Regions from separate parts of the Klebsiella sp. B345 genome, predicted to be linked through region 2. Evidence: predicted binding sites of a transcription regulator. Region 2 holds the regulator's gene; each other region holds the start of a gene.

Region 1 (3,282 bases), 2.6 Mb from region 2:
TGCCGCTGTTGGAGTAGCTTTCGCGGTTGGTCGCAGTGGCCTGCTTGCCTTTAACAAAGGTTGCGGTCAGCGCGGTACCATAGCGTTTTGCCGGGTCATCCCATGCTACGCCGACAATCGCTTTCATTGGCGCAACGCTATCGATGTCGACATATTTGTCGCCGCTGTAGCTGGATTTCGACTTGCCTTCGTTGTAACCGTAGGCAAGGGTCGCGCTCAGACCGTTGACCTCTTCAAACCAGGTGCCGAAATTAAACTTCGCACTGATTTCACCGCCGTAGATATAGGCTTTATCACGGTTTTCCGCCTGATAAATGGTGTAGATATTCGACGGAACATTGCTGAACTTATCCGGATTACCAGAGCGCGTATAGCGGCTATAGGCGATGAAGTTTTTATAGCTGTTGTAGAACAGCGCGGTGCGCATGGTGATCCCTTCCACCACTTCACCTTTTAAGCCCCATTCGAAGTTATCGCTGGTTTCGGTTTTCAGATCGGTGTTACCAATCAACGCGTATTGCGCCCGGCCGGCGTAGCTGGATCCGAGGTTCCACGAGCCGTACAGCTGGCTGGCATTCGGGAATTCAGCGCCACGCTTGTACTGCAGATAGGTCATGGTGCGTGGCGTAATGTCGTACTGGAAGGTTAAGGACGGCAAGACCTGGGTGTCGGAGTTTTTGCCGTACAGGGTGGCAACCGAGTCTTCGGTCAGCACGCTGCTGTTAGTAGTCAGCGAGCTGAGGTTCTCAGGCTTGGTGGATTGATGCACCACGCGCACGCCCGGGATCACCGCAAAATTGTGGCTATCCAGATCGAAGTTGATCTTGTCCTGCACGAAGCCGCCCAGCGTGTAGCCACGGCTGTCCGCTTCCGGCTGCATGATCGCGGTATAGACGCTTGGTACCGGCGACTGGCTAAACGGACGCTGAGTTTTGGTGGTGCTGGCGTTCAGGCCGGCGCTCAGGTCATGACGGCCGATCGACTTCGCCAGCGCGGTCTGGAAGCCCCAGGTGTCGGTATCGTAGTTGGAGTTGACCGTTTCCATTGCCAGGGAGGTGCTGTCCGGCATGTAGGTCCAGTCGTGGGCTTCGGTGTGCTGGTAATAGACTTTGGTCGACATGCTGTCGATGTAGTCATTCATCGGCGTCCAGTCGTCTTTCAGGCTGATGCCCCAGCGACGAGTCTGGCTGGTCTGGTTCGACGTGCCGATAACGCTGTTACCGCTGGAATCCCACGCATCGTAATGGGTATGGTTGGTTTTGTGGTAGTAATCGAAGGTGCTGGTCAGCTTGTGTTCGTCGTTAGGCTGCCAGATCCCGGAAGCCATAAACGCGTCGGAGTGCCAGTTTGCCGGGTACGCATCTACCGTACCGCTGTTATTTTCCGTCTCCTGGCCATCGCGGCGGCTGTAAACGAAAATGCCGCGCAGGGTTTCATCACCGCCCGCCACCGTCACGCCGTTATGCCAGCTCCGGTCCGCCGAGTCATAGCCGCTGCGGTAACCAAACGCGCTGGTTTTTCCCGGATGCAGATAGTCATCCGCCGATTTTGGCTGGAAGGAGACATTCCCGCCGATAGAGGTATTAACGGTTTCAGTCGAGGTCGCACCGGACTGAATATCGATGCTGCCGTACATGTACGGGTCGATATAATCACGGCCGATACCGAAGGTATTCAGGCCTGCGCGGCTAACGTAGCTGCGTCCGGTGGCGTCCGGCTGGGCAATGCCGTCGACGTCAATGCCGACGCGGTTGCTTTCCAGGCCGCGAATGTTATACCCGGTGTAGCCGCCGCGGTCGAAGCCGCTCTTGCCGTTGCCCGAACCACCGCTGGCGCCAGTTGCGCTAATCAACGGTTCGTAACGCATGATGGAGCCAAAGTCTTTGGCTCCTTTGTCCTGCAGTTCCTGGGCGCTAACCGAATGTTCGCTGCCCGGTTTAAGCACTGGCGCAGGTGCCGTGACCGTCATCTGCTCCGTCGTATCGGACGAAGCATCGTTGATCGCGGTTTGAGTTGTGGTATCAGCCGCCCCGGCGGTGGTCTGATACATTGCTGCGAGCAAAGAAGTCACCAGCAGGCTTTTTTTAAACCAGACAGGTGATTGAGTGGATTTATACATAGTAGCCACGCCTTGATAATTATTAGTATCGGCTCACGCGTTACTTCCAGATTTGCAGGTTAGTCCCGTTGTTTCCCTGACGGACCGTATTCTCCATGCTTATTGATTGCGAATGGTAATAATAGGCATTATCATTTGCAACAAGATAATCAATTATTCCTCATTTTATCTGCAATTTGTTTACAATTTGCCCTTTCAGACACCGTGAGATCACCATGAGCCATAAAGCCAACATCACTATTAACTACTGCTCGCAATGTAACTGGATGCTGCGCGCCAGCTGGATGGCGCAGGAGCTGCTGCATACTTTCAGCACCGATATTGCCTCGGTGAAGCTGGTTCCCGGCACCGGAGGGATCTTCACGATCCACGTGGACGAGGTACAAATCTGGGAGCGCAAGCAGGATCAGGGCTTCCCGGATGCCGCCGAACTGAAGCGCCGGGTTCGCGATGTCTGCTTCCCGGAAAAAGCGCTGGGGCACGTGGATAAACCGGCGGATCCGGCGTAAGCGGCAGGGGAAAAACGGCTGCGCCCGATACGTTAAAGGTGTATTATTTTTGCATCTTTATTGAGGGGAAAGGCCATGGCAGGAAAACGCATCGACCGTGAGAAACAGACCATTCGTTGCATGATTGCGCTCTACCAGCGCCGCTGCCCGGATGCGCAGGGCGATGCGGAGCACTATCAGGCACTGAACGCTTATGCGGATAAGCGGCTGGATAAGTGCGTGTTTGGTGAGGAAAAACCGGCCTGTAAGCAGTGCCCGGTCCACTGCTACCAGCCGCAAAAACGCGAAGAGATGAAGCAGATCATGCGTTGGGCAGGGCCGCGCATGCTCTGGCAGCACCCGATTCTGACCCTTCGCCATCTGATTGATGATAAACGCCCGGTGCCGGAGCTCCCGGAAAAATACCGGCCTAAAAAGTCGCGATGATCTCTTCGCTGGCGATGCGTACTCTGGCGACTAACCGCCACCCACGGTTGCCTGGGTTCGACTATCGCGAACCGACGTACCGACAAAGGCGATCACAAACAGCGCGCTGAACAGCACGACGATCGTCGGCGCCGGTGCGCTATCCAGATAAAACGACAGCCAGACGCCAGCAAAGCTACAGCTAACGGCGATGCCTACCGCCAGCAGCAGCGCGCTGATAAACCGTCG
Region 2 (3,282 bases):
TTCTCCTACATGTGGACGAACGAATATAAAGCGCCGTGGCACATCGAGATGGATGAGTTCTACCAGAACGACAAGAAAACCAAAGTCGATTATCTGCACTCACTGGGCGCCAAATACGATTTTAAAAATGACCTCGTGCTGGAAGCGGCGTTTGGTCAGGCTGAAGGCTATATCGACCAGTATTTTGCCAAAGCCAGCTACAAATTTGATATTGCCGGTACGCCGTTAAACACCAGCTACCAGTTCTACGGTACGCGTGACAAAGTCAGCAACGGCGGCAGCAACGATATTTACGACGGTACCGCCTGGCTGCAGGCATTGACCTTCGGTTACAAGGTCGCTGATGTGCTTGACCTGCGCCTGGAAGGGACCTGGGTGAAAGCCGACGGTCAGCAGGGTTACTTCCTGCAGCGTATGACCCCAACCTATGCGTCGTCCAACGGTCGTCTTGATGTGTGGTGGGATAACCGCTCTGACTTCAACGCCAACGGTGAAAAAGCGGTGTTCTTCGGCGCGATGTATGACATGAAAAACTGGAACATGCCGGGCTGGGCGTTTGGCGCATCATACGTTTACGCATGGGATGCTAAGCCGGGCAGAATGTCCACGCCGGACGCTTATTACAACGCGGATACCCGTCTGAAAGAGTCTGCCTACAGCCTGGATGCCATGTATACCGTCCAGGACGGGCGAGCCAAAGGTACGCTGTTCAAACTGCACTTCACGCAGTACGACAACCACTCCGATATCCCGAGCTGGAGCGGTGGTTATGGCAACATCTTCCAGGATGAGCGTGACGTGAAATTCATGGTTATTGCCCCGTTCACTATTTTCTGATGCCGTCGCGGCAGGCCTGAACCTGCCGCAACTCTGAGAGGTTAATGATGAAGAAACTATTGCTCATCGCACTAATGGCATCAGGGCTGGTAGCCTGTACGCAGTCTCCTGCGCCGAAAGAAGATACAAAACTGAAAGATGCCTACAGCGCCTGCATTAATACGGCGGAAGGTAACCCGGACAAAGTCCAGGCCTGCCAGAGCGTGCTGGATGTGCTGAAAGAAGATAAGCAGCATCAGCAGTTCGCCAACCAGGAAAGCGTACGAGTCCTCGATTACCAGCAGTGTATTCTGGCGACCCGCACCGGCAACGATCAGGCGGTGAAGGCGCGTTGCGACCAGATCTGGAAAGAGATCCGCAGCAACAATACCAAACCCTGATAACCTCCTGCCAACTCCGCATAATCAGTGCATAAAAAAAGCCAACCGTCAGGTTGGCTTTTTACTGTTTGCACGCGGGAAACTTATTTTTCCACCGCGTCGTGTGCATGCTCATCTTCGCGGCAATCGCCTTCTGCACAGTGGCCGTACAGGTACAGGCTGTGGTTGGTCAGACGGATGCCGTGACGGGTAGCGATTTCACGCTGGCGCGCTTCAATAGAGTCATCACTGAACTCGATCACTTTGCCGCAATCAAGGCAGATAAGGTGATCGTGATGATGCTGCTGCGTCAGTTCGAAAACAGATTTACCGCCTTCGAAATTATGGCGGGTAACAATGCCTGCATCGTCAAACTGGTTCAGTACGCGGTAAACGGTAGCCAGACCAATTTCTTCACCCATGTCGATCAGGCGTTTGTATAAGTCTTCCGCACTGACGTGATGGTTATCCGGTTCCTGCAAAACTTCCAGGATTTTTAATCGTGGAAGTGTGACTTTCAGGCCAGCCTTCTTTAATGCGGTATTGTTGTCAGTCATGCGGAATCTGTCCTGTTGCTAATCGATCTACTTCCATCAGCGGAAGTAATACAGAGAATCACCCGATGTAATGCGTCTCATTATAGAACTGCCATGTTGAAATGAAAACCGCAAGCATCGTGCCTTGTATGCTGTTAAAAACGAGGTGCCAGTTACAAACTGCGTCACCTGACCTCATCGAATCAGAGGACATTGTACAGATATGTGGTTAAAAGTTAAAAACTTGTAGCTATTAGTTTTATTGCTTTTACCTATCAAAACGGCGAAACCATAAGGTAACGCCGTTTGATCATTATGCGTTTTTGATTTCTTCGAGATGCAGCTCTTCAGAAACCTGCTTCACCCACTGCGAGACACGTTCGTTGGTCAATTCAGGCTGGCGATCTTCATCGATAGCCAGACCGACGAAGTGGTCGTCATCCGCCAGGCCTTTAGAGGCTTCAAAATGGTAGCCCGCCGTCGGCCAGTGGCCCACGATAGTGGCGCCGCGCGGCTCGATAATGTCGCGAATGGTGCCTAATGCATCACAGAAATATTCTGCATAGTCTTCCTGGTCGCCGCAGCCAAACAGCGCAGCCAGTTTACCGTTGAAGTCGACCTCTTCCAGCGTCGGGAAGAAATCGTCCCAATCACACTGTGCTTCACCGTAGTACCAGGTAGGAATGCCGAGCAGCAGAATGTCGTAGGCTTCCAGATCTTCTTTGCTGCTCTTGGCAATGTCGTGAACATCAGCAACATCTTTACCAAGCTGCTTCTGAATCATTTTTGCAATATTCTCGGTGTTGCCCGTGTCGCTGCCAAAAAAGATGCCGATGATTGCCATGAGTAAAATAACCTCTTGAAACTTAATAATGTGGTAGTGGCGTAATGCCCGCAGATAACGGCAATCATAGCAGAACAGGCGAGGGGGCGGAAACAGCAATCACGCCCGACTGCACACTCTGCTACATGAAAGCGTTTTTTTGAGGATTTTCAGGCTTTATCCTGGCGATGCAGGGCTGCCAGCTGAGTCATGAGTATCTCTTCGATCAAATCGCTGCGGTTCATATTGCGTGCTTCCGCAAGCTCATTGAGTGCGTCTACTGCCTCCGCGTTGAGTTTTAGCTCAACACGCTTCAGCCCGCGAACTTTATCGCGCTTGAGCTGATTACGTTTGTTGATGCGCAGTTGTTCATCGCGCGCAAGCGGATTGGTCTTTGGTCTTCCCGGGCGCCGCTCGGTTGCGAACAAATCTAATGTCGTACGGTCCGTTTGTTCTTTTGCCATGATTCTGAGTGACTTCGGGGAAACAGGTTGTCGGGCTATAGCCGACACAGATAGCGCGCCATAATACATCAGGCGAACCGCTGCGCCAACGACCGCGGGCATTCTGCTGCGCGGTCGGGCAGTTTTTAGCCAGTTAGGCCTGTCGCGTGCTCAGATAGCGGCGAATTGCGCGTAAAACGGCCTCCGGTTTCTCGGCATGGACCCAGTGGCCGGCTCCGGCAATCACATGGGCCCGCGCCTGCGGGAACTGGGCGAGCAGGGTG
Region 3 (3,282 bases), 500 kb from region 2:
TAGCCACCAGTTTGGTTGCCATAATACTGCCGGCGTTCAGCGCATCGCTCAGCGGAATACCGATAAGCCAGGCCAGCGGATAAAAGACATAGCCGAGGATCTGCTGGAAGCTAAGGCCAAACAGCGTGGCAAACAGGGCATTAATGGCGCTGATGATGGCAATAAAGCCAATCAGCATGGCCAGAATAATCATCGCCACTTTGAAGCCGGCGAGAATATATTCGCCGAGCATTTCGAAGAAGCTTTGCGATTCGTGCAGCTTCTCGAGCTTAATTTCCTCTTCGCTGCCCGGACGCGTCGGGTTAATAATCGACAGCACAATAAAGGTACTGAACATATTAAGGATCAGCGCCGCTACCACATATTTCGCATCGAGCATGCTCATATAAGCGCCGACGATGGAGAGTGACACTGTCGACATCGCGGTCGCGGCCATGGTGAACAGTCGGCGCGATGAGAGGTCGCCCAGCACCCCTTTGTAGGCGATGAAATTCTCGGACTGCCCGAGGATCAGCGAACTGACGGCGTTGAATGATTCGAGTTTACCCATGCCGTTGACTTTCGACAGCAGGGTGCCAATCACGCGGATGAAGATCGGCAGGATGCGCCAGTGCTGGAGGATCCCGATCAGCGCAGAAATAAAGACAATCGGGCACAGCACGCCGAGGAAAATAAAGGCCATCCCTTTTTCGCTCATGCCGCCAAATACAAAATTGGTGCCCTCGGCGGCAAAGCCGAGTAAAGAGGTAAAGAAGCTGGAAATATTTTTCACTATCCACAGGCCGCTTTCGGCGTGGAGGAAAAAGAATGCCAGGGCAATTTCAATGATAATGAGCTGGCTAATATAGCGAATGCGGATTTTTTGTCGGTCATAGCTGACCAGCCAGGCAAGGGCAAGGATAACCACCAGCGCCAGCAGGAAGTGCAAAAATTGTGTCATGTTATTCATTTCGCAGGTCAATAAGGCCGCTATTTAGCCACAGCCGTTACGCCCGGTAAATATCTAACTGAAAAAACCACCGAGGCGCGGCTTCGTTGTCGGGGCAGGCAAATAATCGCATAAGTAATTATTTTGTAGCGATTAATTTACAACTCGATACCATTCACTCTACATTTCGCTTGTGTTTCTGCTTATTGTAATGATAATCACTATCAGAAATATTTACCTATCTTTGCATCCACTGACGGCGATTCACATTTAAGGTGTCGGCATGTTTGTTCCATTTCTCATTATGTTACGCGAAGGGCTGGAAGCGGCGCTGATTGTCAGCCTGATTGCCAGCTATCTCAAACGCACCCAGCGCGGCAACTGGATTGGCGTGATGTGGATTGGCGTTATCCTCGCCGCAGCACTCTGTCTGGGTCTCGGCATCTTTATCAACGAAACCACCGGTGAATTTCCGCAGCGCGAACAGGAACTGTTCGAAGGTATTGTCGCGCTGGTGGCGGTATGCATCCTGACCTGGATGGTGTTCTGGATGCGCAAAGTGTCGCGCAATGTGAAGCAGCAGTTGGAACAGGCGGTGGATAACGCGTTGCAGAAAGGCAACAACCACGGCTGGGCGCTGATCCTGATGGTCTTTTTCGCCGTGGCGCGGGAAGGGCTGGAGTCGGTGTTTTTCCTGCTGGCAGCTTTTCAGCAAGATGTTGGGATCTGGCCGCCGATTGGGGCGATGCTCGGACTGGCGACCGCCATTGTCCTCGGTTTCCTGCTGTACTGGGGCGGTATTCGCCTTAATCTTGGGGTGTTCTTTAAGTGGACCAGCCTGTTTATTCTGCTGGTGGCGGCGGGTCTGGCTGCCGGGGCGATTCGCGCGTTCCATGAAGCCGGCCTGTGGAACCATTTCCAGGACGTCGCATTCGATCTGAGCGGCGTGCTGTCGACGCACACCCTGTTCGGTACGCTGCTTGAAGGGATCTTCGGATACCAGGAAACGCCGACCGTCAGTGAAGTGGCGGTGTACTTTATCTATTTGATTCCGGCGCTGGTGCTGTTTGCCCTGCCGCCGCGTAGCAATACAGCAACCTCGCGTACGGCTCCTCTTAAATAGAGCTCCGCAGGATATTGGGTTACACCTACTTACCGAAAGGGATGATCATGATGATTCATTTTCGCCGTAGTGCGCTGCAGCTTGCCGTCGCAGCGTTGTTCAGCTCTGCCTTTTACGCTCAAGCTGCGGATATTCCGCAGGTAAAAGTCACCGTCAATGATAAACAGTGTGAGCCAATGAACGTGACCGTGAAGGCGGGTAAAACACAGTTCATTATTCAGAACCATAGCCAGAAAGCGCTGGAGTGGGAGATCCTCAAGGGCGTGATGGTGGTGGAAGAGCGCGAGAATATTGCGCCTGGCTTCACCCAAAAGCTGACGGCGAACCTGCAGCCGGGCGAGTATGACATGACCTGCGGCCTGCTGACCAACCCGAAAGGCAAGCTGATTGTCACCGGCGAGGCCACCAAAGATGCGGCTAAAGCCGATGCGCTGTTGAGCCTGGGCGAGGCGATCACCGCCTATAAAGCCTATGTCACCGCAGAGACCGCTGAGCTGGTCAGCGGCACCAAAGCCTTTACCGATGCGGTGAAAGCGGGCGATATCGAAAAAGCCAAAGCGCTGTATGCGCCGACACGTCAGCATTACGAGCGCATTGAGCCTATCGCCGAGCTGTTCTCTGACCTTGACGGCAGCATTGATGCCCGTGAAGACGATTACGAGAAGAAGGCGGAAGACCCGAAATTTACTGGCTTCCACCGTCTGGAAAAAGCCTTGTTTGGCGACAACAGCGTCAAGGGGATGGAGCAGTATGCCACTCAACTGAACGACGATGTGCTGGACCTGCAAAAACGCATCAGCGAGCTGGCCTTCCCGCCGTCTAAAGTGGTGGGTGGCGCGGCTGGCCTGATCGAAGAAGTGGCGGCCAGCAAAATCAGCGGTGAAGAAGATCGCTACAGCCACACCGACCTGTGGGACTTCCAGGCCAACATTGACGGCGCGCAGAAGATTGTTGACCTGTTGCGTCCGCAGCTGCAAAAAGAGAACAGCGCGCTGCTGGCGAAAATTGACGCTAACTTCAAGAAAGTTGACGGCATTCTCAGCAAATACCGCACTAAAGACGGCTTCGAAACCTATGACAAGCTGACCGATGCGGATCGCAATGCGTTGAAAGGGCCGATCACCACGCTGGCGGAAGATCTGGCGCAGCTGCGTGGGATCCTCGGTCTGGATTAAGACGATGGCAGAACAGAAGCAATTCGACGTGGATGAACCTTCACGTCGTCAATTAT

What was found. Region 2 encodes Fur, which represses iron uptake genes when iron is present. Its sites were predicted from a motif close to ATAATAATGAGAACNACTATCAA; they were not measured.
Region 1: a site for Fur is predicted at 2,232-2,254, ahead of ACMYSO_RS08905 (TonB-dependent receptor domain-containing protein). Genes of this name have one in related genera too.
Region 3: a site for Fur is predicted at 1,134-1,156, ahead of efeU (iron uptake transporter permease EfeU). Genes of this name have one in related genera too.

What each region holds. Positions count from the first base shown of each region.
Region 1 is NZ_CP180443.1:1,907,994-1,911,275, reverse strand. It holds gene ACMYSO_RS08905 (TonB-dependent receptor domain-containing protein) at 1-2,119, opposite strand, end outside; gene ACMYSO_RS08900 (SelT/SelW/SelH family protein) at 2,335-2,628, shown strand; gene ACMYSO_RS08895 (nitrous oxide-stimulated promoter family protein) at 2,704-3,054, shown strand; gene ACMYSO_RS08890 (metal ABC transporter permease) at 3,085-3,282, opposite strand, start outside.
Region 2 is NZ_CP180443.1:4,490,928-4,494,209, forward strand. It holds gene chiP (chitoporin ChiP) at 1-837, shown strand, start outside; gene chiQ (ChiQ/YbfN family lipoprotein) at 885-1,217, shown strand; gene fur (ferric iron uptake transcriptional regulator) at 1,301-1,753, opposite strand; gene fldA (flavodoxin FldA) at 2,046-2,576, opposite strand; gene ybfE (LexA regulated protein) at 2,726-3,019, opposite strand; gene ybfF (esterase) at 3,153-3,282, opposite strand, start outside.
Region 3 is NZ_CP180443.1:4,986,722-4,990,003, forward strand. It holds gene ACMYSO_RS23350 (NupC/NupG family nucleoside CNT transporter) at 1-940, opposite strand, end outside; gene efeU (iron uptake transporter permease EfeU) at 1,212-2,051, shown strand; gene efeO (iron uptake system protein EfeO) at 2,099-3,226, shown strand; gene efeB (iron uptake transporter deferrochelatase/peroxidase subunit) at 3,231-3,282, shown strand, end outside.